Regions from separate parts of the Gilliamella sp. CG22 genome, predicted to be linked through region 2. Evidence: riboswitches for the same ligand, from Rfam matches in the RefSeq annotation. Region 2 holds a riboswitch; the other holds the start of a gene.
What was found. Region 2 has a riboswitch for preQ1 ahead of queF (preQ(1) synthase). Riboswitches for the same ligand answer to the same signal wherever they lie in the genome.
Positions count from the first base shown of each region.

Region 1: linked by a shared signal. The riboswitch ahead of queD (6-carboxytetrahydropterin synthase QueD) and the one ahead of queF (preQ(1) synthase) in region 2 are both predicted to bind preQ1.

Region 1 covers NZ_JBIDFK010000005.1:45,341-51,703, reverse strand. The annotation lists gene ACGH46_RS06070 (DeoR/GlpR family DNA-binding transcription regulator) at 1-332, shown strand, start outside; gene ACGH46_RS06065 (Cof-type HAD-IIB family hydrolase) at 370-1,173, opposite strand; gene clpB (ATP-dependent chaperone ClpB) at 1,514-4,084, opposite strand; PreQ1 riboswitch class I at 4,368-4,413, shown strand; gene queD (6-carboxytetrahydropterin synthase QueD) at 4,417-4,839, shown strand; gene ACGH46_RS06050 (7-carboxy-7-deazaguanine synthase QueE) at 4,842-5,456, shown strand; gene pgeF (peptidoglycan editing factor PgeF) at 5,811-6,363, opposite strand, start outside.
Region 2 covers NZ_JBIDFK010000002.1:327,782-334,144, forward strand. The annotation lists gene rsmC (16S rRNA (guanine(1207)-N(2))-methyltransferase RsmC) at 1-366, shown strand, start outside; gene hemN (oxygen-independent coproporphyrinogen III oxidase) at 456-1,859, opposite strand; gene yihI (Der GTPase-activating protein YihI) at 2,140-2,628, opposite strand; gene coaA (type I pantothenate kinase) at 2,796-3,734, shown strand; gene ACGH46_RS03205 (DUF1090 domain-containing protein) at 3,752-4,189, shown strand; PreQ1 riboswitch class I at 4,431-4,475, shown strand; gene queF (preQ(1) synthase) at 4,478-4,951, shown strand; gene queC (7-cyano-7-deazaguanine synthase QueC) at 4,979-5,638, shown strand; gene ACGH46_RS03220 (7-cyano-7-deazaguanine/7-aminomethyl-7-deazaguanine transporter) at 5,836-6,363, shown strand, end outside.

The sequences.
Region 1 (6,363 bases), on a different contig from region 2:
TAGGTGGCAAAGTTAATCCGTTAACGGGGGGAACAATGGGCGCTGATACCGTTAATCAAATCCGAAATATGGTCTTTGATCAAACCTTTATTGGCGTTTGTGGACTTGACCCGCATGCGGGGTTAAGCGCAGTTTATTATGATGATGCCTGCTTCAAAAAAGAAGTCATTACGCAAAGCAATGAGGTTATAGCCGCAGTGATTGCCGACAAAATGCAACAAGTTGCTCGCTATAAAGTTGCCACTTGTGAAAATATAGATATCATTATCGCTAGTCGAGATAGCAAAATTGAGGGCTTTGAAGATTTTAATCTCAAAATAGAAATCGCTTAATAGATTCAGCTGTCATCAACTCAATCTGAGCATGCCATCATTTGCTTTGCAATTCAATTAGTTGCTTTATCGTATTCATTACCGCACTATCATCATTGAAACCGGTGATAAATTTAGCGACAGCTTTGGTTTCTTCAAATGCATTACGCATTGCAAAACTATACTCCGCTTGTTCAAGTAATTCTATGTCGTTGTAACCGTCACCAAATGCCATGGTTTCATGATAACTTACCTTAAGTAGCTGTTGTAATTTTTTGATAGTATTCCCTTTATGAACATCATGCTGAGTGATATCAATCCATGAAGCTTCAGACACCACAATATAAGCTTGGTTTTCAAAAGGAGTTAAATGCTGTCGAGTTTGTAAACATTGCCCTTTTTCATCATATACAGTGATTTTAATAAAGTCATCACCAATAAGAGCATGATCATCCACTTCAATTATTGTTGCATATGAACCTCGGACTTTAGCTTTTAATCGTTCAGGTAAATGGGCTTTGATGACGGCTCCTTGAGCAGTACAAGCAATGATAACGTGCGCTTTACTAACTGGTTCCAAGGTTTTTATCATACGCTGCCCTAGTTCATTAGGGATGAATGAGCGATAAATAAATTCACCTTTATGTTTTATGGTCGTTGCGCTATCACCGACTATCCAGATTTTGTCGCTGTAATCACCAAAGAGTTCTTCAACCCGTTCACATTGTTTACCGGTACATGCCACAAAATGAATTTGTTGTTCAGCCATGAGTGCATACACTTGCGAAAATAGCTGACGGTCATAATCACCTTGTCTATTTAAAAATGTCCCGTCTAGATCACTTATAATCAATTTAATCATTTTAATATCCTTTCTCATTGCAATTTCATTTAATCAATCAAGATATGATTGATTATGATGTTTTATGATCGATTTAGCAATATTGTAATCGTTCAGGATGAGATCATGATCACAAAAAATGAAGTCATTTAAATTCTATTGATGTTTTTCAATTAGGAAATACTCAATATTATTAATATGTTAAAGTTATTATTAGTGCAAATGAGTTAAAACGAGAATGGATCGATTGATTATTGATAGATCTAAAATTGTCGATGACTTATTTACCGCAATATACACTGTTAAAGTGACGGATCGTACAATAAAAAAAACCGACCATTAAGGTCGGTTTATTTGTTGATTACTGTTTAGCTTCGATATTATCACCCACTAAATCCAAATGAATGGTTTTACCTGGTACTAATTTACCGGACAATATTTGTTGTGCTAATGGGTTTTCAATTTCTTGTTGAATAGCGCGTTTTAACGGTCTTGCACCATAAATTGGATCGAAACCAACTTTAGCAAGATGTTCTAACGCTGCATCAGAAATATCCATTTCATAACCTCGTTCATCTAAGCGTTTTTCAACATGTGCCAATTGAATTCTAGCAATCGCTTTGATGTTTTCTTGACCCAGTGGATGGAAGACCACCGTTTCATCAATACGGTTGATAAATTCAGGTCTAAAATGTTTAGTTACCACAGTCATAACTAATGCTTTCATTTCGTCATAACTAAGCTCAACTTGTCCTTGAATTAAATCAGAACCCAAGTTAGATGTCATGATGATAACCGTATTGCGGAAATCCACTGTACGACCTTGTCCGTCAGTTAAGCGACCATCATCTAAGACTTGTAATAAAATATTAAAGACATCCGGATGCGCTTTTTCCACTTCATCCAGTAAAATCACTGAATAAGGTCGACGCCGTACGGCTTCGGTTAAATATCCGCCCTCTTCATAACCAACATAACCAGGAGGCGCACCAATTAAGCGAGCAACGGAATGTTTTTCCATGAATTCAGACATATCAATCCGTACCATGGCATCTTCACTATCAAACATAAAGTTTGCCAATGCTTTACAAAGTTCGGTTTTACCCACACCTGTTGGACCTAAGAATAAGAAAGACCCAATCGGTTTATTCGGATCAGAAAGACCAGCACGGCTACGACGAATAGCATTTGCTACAGCGACAACAGCTTCATCTTGCCCAATAACACGTTTATGTAAAGCGTCTTCCATGTGTAATAATTTATCTTTTTCACTTTCAAGCATTCTCGAAACAGGAATACCCGTCGCTTTCGATAATACTTCGGCAATCTCGTTATCGGTCACTTTGTTACGCAATAATTTCATGGTTTTACCTTCTAATTGCGTAGCTGTTGCGAGTTTCTTTTCAAGTTCCGGAATTTTGCCATATTGCAATTCCGACATCTTGTTTAAATCCCCTGCTCGACGAGCTTGTTCTATCTCAGTGCGAGCTTTTTCCAACTCTGCTTTGATATTCTGAGTACCCGAAAGTGCAGCTTTCTCTGATTTCCACTCTTCTTCAAGTGACGCATAATCCTTTTCTTTTTCAGCAAGTTCATTATTTAACATCTCAAGTCGTTTTTTACTGGCATCATCCGACTCTTTTTTAAGCGCTTGTTGCTCAAGTTTAAGTTGAATGATACGTCTTTCAAGACGATCTAATGATTCTGGCTTAGAATCCATTTGCATACGAATACTCGATGCAGCTTCGTCAATCAAGTCAATAGCTTTATCTGGCAACATACGATCTGAAATATAACGATGCGATAAGGTTGCCGCAGCCACAATGGCTGGATCGGTAATTTGAACATGATGATGCAATTCATAACGCTCTTTCAAACCACGCAAAATGGCAATGGTGTCTTCAACAGTCGGTTCAGCCACATAAACTTTTTGAAAACGACGTTCCAATGCAGGATCTTTTTCAATATATTGACGATATTCGTCAAGTGTTGTTGCCCCAACGCAGTGTAATTCACCACGAGCTAATGCTGGTTTTAACATGTTTCCGGCATCCATAGCACCATCGCCTTTACCTGCACCGACCATAGTGTGAATTTCGTCGATAAACAGAATAATACGACCTTCTTCTTTAGCGATATCTTTAAGGACAGCTTTCAAACGCTCTTCGAACTCACCGCGATATTTAGCACCAGCAATTAAGGCTCCCATATCCAAGGATAAGACACGTTTATTACGTAATCCTTCGGGGACTTCACGATTCACAATACGTTGTGCTAATCCTTCAACAATCGCAGTTTTACCCACACCCGGTTCACCAATTAACACAGGGTTATTTTTGGTACGACGTTGTAACACTTGTATCGTACGGCGAATCTCTTCATCACGCCCAATAACTGGATCGAGTTTACCTTGTTCTGCACGCTGTGTTAAATCAATAGTGTATTTTTTCAACGCACCACGTTGATCTTCTGCATTTGGATCATTCACGTTGTCGCTTCCTCTTAATTGATTGACTGCTTGAAGAAATTTATCTTTAGTGACACCCGATTTTTTTAGGATATCGCCAAGGCTCCCTTTTTCGTCTAATGCAGCTAATATAAATAGCTCTGAAGAGATATAACTATCTCCATTTTTTTGAGATAATTTATCGCATAAATTTAAAACTTTAATTAAATCTTGAGAAGGGATAACTTCGCCACCGACACCCTGCACTTGAGGTAATCGGTCAATGGATTGATTTAATTCTTGTTGTAAAATGGCATTATTTGCCCCAGCAGCTGCCAATAATGGATTAACACTACTGCCTTCTTGATTAAGCATTGCTGAAAGTACATGGATAGGCTCTATATACTGATTATCTTTACCTAATGCTAAAGACTGCGCATCAGCTAAAGCTTGTTGAAATTTGTTTGTGAGTTTATCTAACCTCATATTATCTATCTCCTTAGCAATAAATTTGGCATAAATGATTAAACACTTATTCCATTTGCATAATGACTAAATGAGTGTGGAAGGAAAAATTTCAAGAGCTTGTCAAGAATTTTTTTACAGATAATAAAAACTGACTAACGTGAAACATTTTAGACCTAAAAATGATAAATTTAAATATATTTACAATCGCATCCTAAATAGAATATCTAGTTTCAGATAATCATTGAAAGGTGACAAATAACTTGATATCTATTATATTAACCGCTTTCTTCTGTTAGGTTAACTAACCGTGGTTCGTGATCCATCCCACGAAAAAAAACTAGGAATGTAAAATGTTAAAAATTGCCAAAGAGTTCCAATTTGATGCTTGTCACATGTTAGACGGGCATAACAAAAAATGTCATAACCTGCATGGTCATACTTACCGATTAGTCGTCGAAATTAGTGGTGAACTCATTAATAAGGGTTCCAGCGAAGATATGGTAATGGATTACGCTGATCTCAAATCCATTGTAAAAAAACATATTATTGATCCACTCGATCATGCTTATCTTTACCACCAAAATAATGTTAATGAATGCCGTATTGCTACCTTATTGCAAGAAATGGATCGAAAAACATTTGCTTTTCCGTGTCGCACAACCGCTGAAGGAATGAGTCAATACATTTTTGATTGTTTATCGAACTATTTACCCATATCCAAGATTAAACTGTGGGAAACCCCAAGCTCATACTGCGAGTATCAACGGGGTTAACTATGCTTGAGTTTCGTATTGTTGAAATCTTCGAATCACTGCAAGGCGAAGGTTATAATACCGGTATGCCCGCCATTTTTATTCGCTTGGCAGGTTGTAATCTAAATTGTTGTTGGTGTGATACCAATTTTCGCCAATATACCCGTTTCACATTAGATCAACTTCTCGACAAAGTGAAACAGTATAAAAGCAAAAATATCATTATTACGGGTGGCGAGCCAACCTTAGTTAAAGATCTATCTAAATTACTCTTCCCCCTTAAACAAGCGGGTTATTTTATTGCTATTGAAAGTAATGGTTTAGGCAAAGTCGACGCTTTAATTGACTATATCGCTCTCAGTCCTAAGTTTTGCTATCAATCACGTTATCAAAAAATAGTTCAGTCAATTGCTAATGAAGTGAGAATCGTTGCTGAAAATCATCCTGACTTCATTTCGTTTTGCCAATATATTGAACAAAATATTCAAGCTAAACGCTATTACTTATCGCCTTGTGAAAGAAATGGCGAGTTTAACATGCATGACACAATCATATTACTTGGACAAATTAATCAAAATCGTATTGAAAATAAATGGTTACTGAATATTCAAACGCATAAATTTGCTAATATTGAATAATTAATCACGAAAAAGCACATCTGTTTACCGTTAACGGCTCATAATTTTGCCCTGAACGATTGTAATGATTATATAACTTAATAATTTAATAAAGTTTTTGTTACGAAAATAAGAATAACATGTTTGAACTTTGCATACTATTAGCCAAGATTAACTTGCTCAAAACATGAAAGATAAATTTTTAATGAAAATTAACTTAACTTCACTAAGTTAAACACGTAAGAATGATTATTTAGCTGGCAGAAGAGAAGTTTTATATTTTTAAGTCACCAAAATAGAATAACTGAGGAACGTCATGATTGGTTTCTTTATTTGCCAGCTAATCTGAGAATGTTTGCACCATTTTTTTAAATATCACTCAAACCAAATCATTGATGCCATTCTTCCTGTTCGGTTTTCTCGTCGATAAGAAAAGAATTTATCTTGTTCTGTATAAGTACAATAATCACCACCAAATATTTTATTTACACCTATTGAATTCAAACGTTGTTTGGCAATTAAGTAGAGATCGGCCAAATATTTTTGCTCTGGTATATTGATTAATTTAAATGCACTTTTTGCTTCTGGATCGATGACCTCAAATTGTTTTTTTATTTCTTCCCCTACTTCATATTTTTTGGCACTTATGGCCGGTCCCATCCAAACCATAATTTCGGATGGTTTACAGGAGAATTTTTTAACGGTTTCTTCTAAAATTCCATTGCACAATCCTCGCCAACCCGCATGCGCTGCCGCGACCTCATCGCCTTTCGAAGAGCAAAATAATAAAGGCATGCAATCGGCAGTTAACACAACACACACTTGCTTTGCTTGATGAGTATAAGCCGCATCAGCTTCAAATATTTGTTTATTATTAACGATTCCAGTGGGGGGTTGTAATTTTATTTGTGAAATATCAAGGGCGACA
Region 2 (6,363 bases):
AAATTGTATCCTGAAATCAATCTTACTTTGTCTGATGTTAGCGTTGCTGCCATTGAATCAAGTAAAGCTACGTTAATTGCCAATCATATTGATGCAACAGTTGTTGCCAGCGATGTATTTTCAAATATTAATGATAAATATCATCTTATTGTGTCTAACCCCCCTTTTCATGACGGTAAAGAAACCAGTTATACGGCAGTAAACACACTGATTAAAGAAGCGAAAAAACACTTAAAACTAAATGGTTACCTTTGTATTGTGGCAAACTCATTTTTACCTTATCAAGCTATTTTAGACGAAACCTTCAAAAGTGTTGAAGTCATTGCACAAACAACCAAATTTAGAGTTTATTTAGCTTGTCATTAACTGATAATTCCACACAAGAAAAAAAGTTACGGTTTTTACCGTAACTTTGCCTTTAATACATCATCGAAAGAGGGCGGTTTGACTAGTGACTAAATCACCCTTGAAAACTGCTGTTGCCGTGCTTGTTGTCTCATATAGCTATCAAAACACATGCAAATATTACGGATAAGCAAATGACCTTTAGGATTAACGATAATGGCATCGTCTGTTACTGTGACTAATCCATCTTTGACTAATGGGTCAAGCAAGGTTAAATCTTCGTTAAAGTAGTGATCGAATCGGATTTGATACTGCTGTTCAATCGCTTGTTTATCTAAATAGAAATGACAAATAAGCTGTTTTATCACATCACGACGAATTTTATCATCTTCCTTTAAGGAAAACCCTTTCCATAAACCATTACCACTTAATTCAACTTGTTGTTGATAAAGTTTAAGATCTTTCTGATTTTGTGCATAACTATCACCCAGCATACTAATTGCTGATACGCCAAGCCCTAATAAATCTGCCTCTCCTTGGGTGGTATAACCTTGGAAATTTCGATGTAATTTATTTTGCTGCTGGGCAATTGCCAGTTCGTCAGTCGGTTTTGCAAAATGATCCATACCAATAAAGCGATACCCTGCTTGGGTTAATTTTTGAATACTGGTCTGTAAAATCTGTAATTTTGCATGAGCATTAGGTAAATCGTGGTCTTTAATTTTGCGTTGTGCTGCAAATCGGCTAGGTAAATGGGCATAATTAAAGACACTTAAACGATCGGGTGAGATATCAATCACTTTATCCAATGTTTCGGTAAAACTGTCAACCGTTTGTTTAGGTAATCCATAAATAAGATCTAAACTGATAGAATGAAAACGGTTTTTTCTTGCTTGAAGGATCAAGGATCGAATGAGTTGTTCATCTTGTTCACGATTGATTAAATTCTGTATTTCATGATTAAAATCCTGAATCCCCATACTTAATCGATTAAAGCCCAAGTTGGCTAGATGATCGATAGTTTGTGGGGTAATTTCCCTTGGATCGATTTCGATTGAAAGTTCAGCGTGGGTATCAAAATGGAAGTGCTTTTTTAACGAGGTAATTAGTCGAGTAATCTCGTCATGCGTTAAAAAAGTCGGTGTACCGCCTCCCCAATGCATTTGAGTGACGGTGCGATCTTTAAATAACTGAGAACGTGAAGCTATTTCCCGTTCCAGTATATCTAAGTATTGGGTGACTTTTTGGGTTTGTCGGGTAACCAGTTTATTACACCCACAAAAATAACAAAGTTTATGGCAAAATGGGATATGAACATAAAGCGATAAAGGTCTATCCGCAAAGCGGGTGGCGGACAAGATAAAGTCTTGTTGGCTAAAATTTTCATTAAACTCTAACGCAGTAGGATAAGAAGTATAGCGTGGGCCTGAATAATTGTATTTTTCAATTAAACTTTGATCCCACAATTGTGCTTCTGCTAAGCTATTATTTTCGTCTAATTTTGTCTTTGACATGACTTTTTCCATGACCTTTTAAAATCGTTTTCTGTTTTGCCTTAACACGAAATTTAATCCGATTCGTTTTTCGAAGATAGAGTAAAGTACAAATAAATAGTCCAATATATAAACTAAGCATGATTAACATAGGCATAATGATTGGCTCTCATTATTGAATATTTGATTGTACATTCAGTCGACGGAACAGATTGATGTTGATATTTTAACAGCCAAACTATCACAAATTCATTGCATTATATATCACAATAAATTAATGTAAATTTGTTCAGATATGACGTCAATTACGTTTCAATAAACTTACAATATCTTCTTGTTTCTCTTCTTCATCTTCAAAATCATCAACACTATAACCGAGTTGCTGCATCAATTCATCGATACGATTTAATTTAGTATCGAGATATGTTTGTTGCTCTTTTGTTAATTGGCTTCCACTTTCGACTAAATCAAGTAATTGCTCTAATTTAGGATCGTTTTCCAGTTGTTCCAATTCTTGCTCGGGTGATAAAACTAATTTTTGCGTTTTCGGTTGTTTGATTTTATTGGTCGATTTCACTGATTCATCAACAATTAACGAAATCGGTTTTTTACTACCAATGCGCGGATCTTTAACGGTTTTAGCAGTTGGTTTATTTTTTTTGGTTTCATTATTGAAACGAGAACCACTTGGTAAGCCTTTATGTTTGCGTTTTCGCTTGAGTGCCCAAGATTCTTCATTAATCTCTTGACGGGTTTTTTTCGGTTTTTGTTTCGATTTGGTTTTTAACATATAATCTCTGTTTAATATTAGGACAAATATTTATTTAGGCTATTTTATCAGTAAGTCTTCAATATAGCTACGATCATGCATTAATGCTAATTTATGATTGTAAAAGTTAAGATTTATGTATAATCTTAACCCAATCAATTTAAATAGATGGAATTTGAGAACACGACATGATGAAAAATCATCTTAGTCCCTATATGCAATTTAGCCGCCAAGAATGGGCTAGTTTGCGTAATGCTGAACCCATGACATTAACCCCTGAAGAACTGACCTCATTGCAAGGGATTAATGAAGATTTGTCCATAGATGAAGTCAGCGAAATTTACTTACCCTTATCCCGATTGCTCAACTATTATATTAATAATAGTTTTAGCCGTCAGGCTGTTCTTGCTAAATTTTTAGGTAAAACCCAAAAAATCCCTTACGTTATCGGTATAGCAGGGAGTGTAGCAGTAGGTAAAAGTACGACTGCACGTGTTTTACAAGCACTATTAAGTCGTTGGCCTGAACATCGAAAAGTTGCATTAGTCACCACGGATGGTTTTTTATATCCTAATAAATATCTTGAAGAGCGTGGCATGATGAACAAAAAAGGCTTTCCACAATCTTATGATATTAAAAGGTTGATCAATTTTGTTGCTGATGTAAAATCAGGTCAATCTCAAGTTAAAGCACCCGTCTATTCACATCTGGTTTATGATATTGTTGATAATGAAGAAATCGTTATAGATAGTCCTGATATTCTCATTTTAGAAGGATTAAACGTATTACAAGGAACCTTAAATTTTACACAAAATACCAACCGAGTCTTTGTTTCAGATTATGTTGATTTTTCGATCTATGTTGATGCAGATTTGTCGCTTCTACATGATTGGTATGTGAATCGTTTTTTAAAATTTCGAGCTGGCGCCTTTAGTGATCCTAACTCATATTTTAATCACTATTCACAGCTTCCAGAGCAAGAAGCGATAAATATCGCTAATCGTCTTTGGCGAGAAATCAATGAATTAAATTTGATCGAAAACATTTTACCGACAAGAGAGCGAGCAAGTTTAATATTAACGAAAGGCAAAAACCATAAAGTCGATTGTGTTCAATTAAGAAAATAAACTTAAGAGGAATTATTATGAAATCAACAATTAAGTCGTCTGTAAGTAAATTAACACTGCTTTCTTTTTTAACAACCCTTACATTAGGTGTTTGTGCCGCAAACGTTGATGATCATGAAGGGCAAACCTGTGCCGGCAAAAAAGAGGCAATTGAAGCACAAATTACTGAAGCTCAAAAAACAGATAATGTTGAACGTGTTCAAGGATTAGAAAAAGCATTGTTAAATGTCAAAATGCATTGTAAAGATGATAATTTAGAAGCCGAATACAAAAAGAATATTACTGATAAGACTGAAAAAGTGGCAGAAAGGCAAAAAGATTTAGCAGAGGCAAAACTCAAAGGTGATAACCAAAAAATTGCCGAAAAAACCGCAAAATTAAATGATGCTGAAAAAGAACTTGCGGAAGCTAAAGATAAATTGGACAACTTCTACAAAGCAGTGAAATCGAAATAAATCTTAATTTTTAGCTTTTATTAAGATTATCCTCCAAATTTGTCATCATCAAAATAGTGATAACGTTGTGAGTTATCCCGTTGATGATGACAACTTTCTTATTCAACACGCATTGCTATTGTCTAACCAAAATGACCCTATTTTCAAGCAAATTAAGTTAACTTAGCGTTTAACGCCGTTATGCTAAGTGATTAAGCAATAGGCTAGACTTTTATCACAAAAAAAGGTAAGGTGTGCGCCTTATCACGTGGTTCGTAAACCTCCCACGCAAAAAAACTAAGGAAAATTATGAGTAACGTTACACTACTAGGCGATCAGTCTGTTCGCTATCCTACAACTTATTGTCCAGAAATTCTGGAAACCTTTGATAATAAACATCCTGATAATGACTATTTTGTAAAATTCAATTGTCCGGAATTTACCAGTCTTTGTCCTATCACCGGTCAACCTGATTTTGCAACGATCTACATTTCGTATGTACCGAATATCAAAATGGTCGAAAGTAAATCACTTAAGCTTTATATGTTCAGCTTCCGTAATCATGGTGATTATCATGAAGATTGCATTAATATCATCATGAAAGATCTGATTAAATTAATGGATCCCAAATACATCGAAGTCTGGGGTAAGTTTACGCCTCGAGGTGGTATTTCTATTGATCCTTATGCTAATTACGGTAAAACCGGTACTCACTGGGAACAAATTGCGCTTAATCGTTTAGCTAATCACGATCTTTATCCTGAAAAAGTCGATAATCGCTAATCTCATCAGCCTAACAGGAATTTTTTAATGCAACATCGTAAAGCACTTGTGATATTTTCGGGTGGGCAAGATTCGACCACTTGCCTGCTGCAAGCCATTGCTGATTATGGACGTGAAAACGTTGAAACAATCAGCTTTCAATACGGTCAACGACATGCCATTGAGCTTGAAAAAGCCAAATGGATTGCTGACGACCTTGGTGTAAAGCAAACCCTCATTGATACTTCAGTGATCAAACAAACGACCAATAATGCCTTGATTGATGACTCACAAGAAATCAAAGCCGCTCAAGAAGGGAATTATCCGAATACCTTTGTTGACGGGCGTAATATGCTATTTTTATTGTTAGCGGGGTGTTATGCCAAACAACACGCTATTCAAGATATTATTATTGGCGTATGTGAAACTGATTTTAGTGGTTATCCGGATTGTCGAGATATCTTTATTAAATCCATGAATGTATCGATGAATTTAGCCTTGGATTACACGTTTAACATCATCACCCCTTTAATGTATCTGACTAAAGCGCAAACATGGGAAATGGCTGATAAACTCGGTTATCTTGATTATATTCGACAACACACTCACACTTGTTATTACGGGGTTGACGGCGGATGTGGTCAGTGCCCAAGTTGTGAGCTACGTGAAAAAGGGTTAAATCAATATTTAACCGATGTCACAAAATAGTCGTGTCTGGCGGTTAAATGGACGCAGGCAAATCATCAACGATTATTTTGTATAAAAAGTATTTTTGTATAACAAGTTAACAATATTAAATATCGATGTAATTAAATTCAGGTAATCCGACATTTTTAACCTTAATTACATTATTTTTATGTTAAACATCATGGGTTCTCTCACCCCATTCAAAAAAGGAAACGAATATGTATTTGAATATTCACTCAGACTCATTACAGAAAAAATTTACTCCAGCTCAGCAGCGTAAAGCACTTTGTTGGCTCTCTTTTTTTCATATCTTAGTTATTGCATCAAGCAATTATTTGGTACAAATCCCGTTTGATATCTTCGGTTTTCATACCACATGGGGAGCATTTACCTTTCCATTTATCTTTTTAACCACCGATTTAACCATTCGGGTATTTGGTGCCAGCCTTGCCAGAAAAATTATCTTTGTTGTCATGATACCGGCCTTACTGTTTTCTTATTCTATTTCGGTTGTATTTTTCGAAGGGCATTGGATGGGATTTTCAGCGTTGTGTGATTTTAACAGTTTTGTCTTTCGTATTGCATTAGCCAGTTTTGCTGCTTATTTGGTTGGGCAACTGATGGATATTACCGTGTTTAATTATTTACGAAAAAATAAAGCGTGGTGGGTTGCGCCTTCGGCGTCAGCGGTATTAGGTAATGGTATTGATACTATTGTCTTTTTTGCTATTGCCTTTTATCAAAGT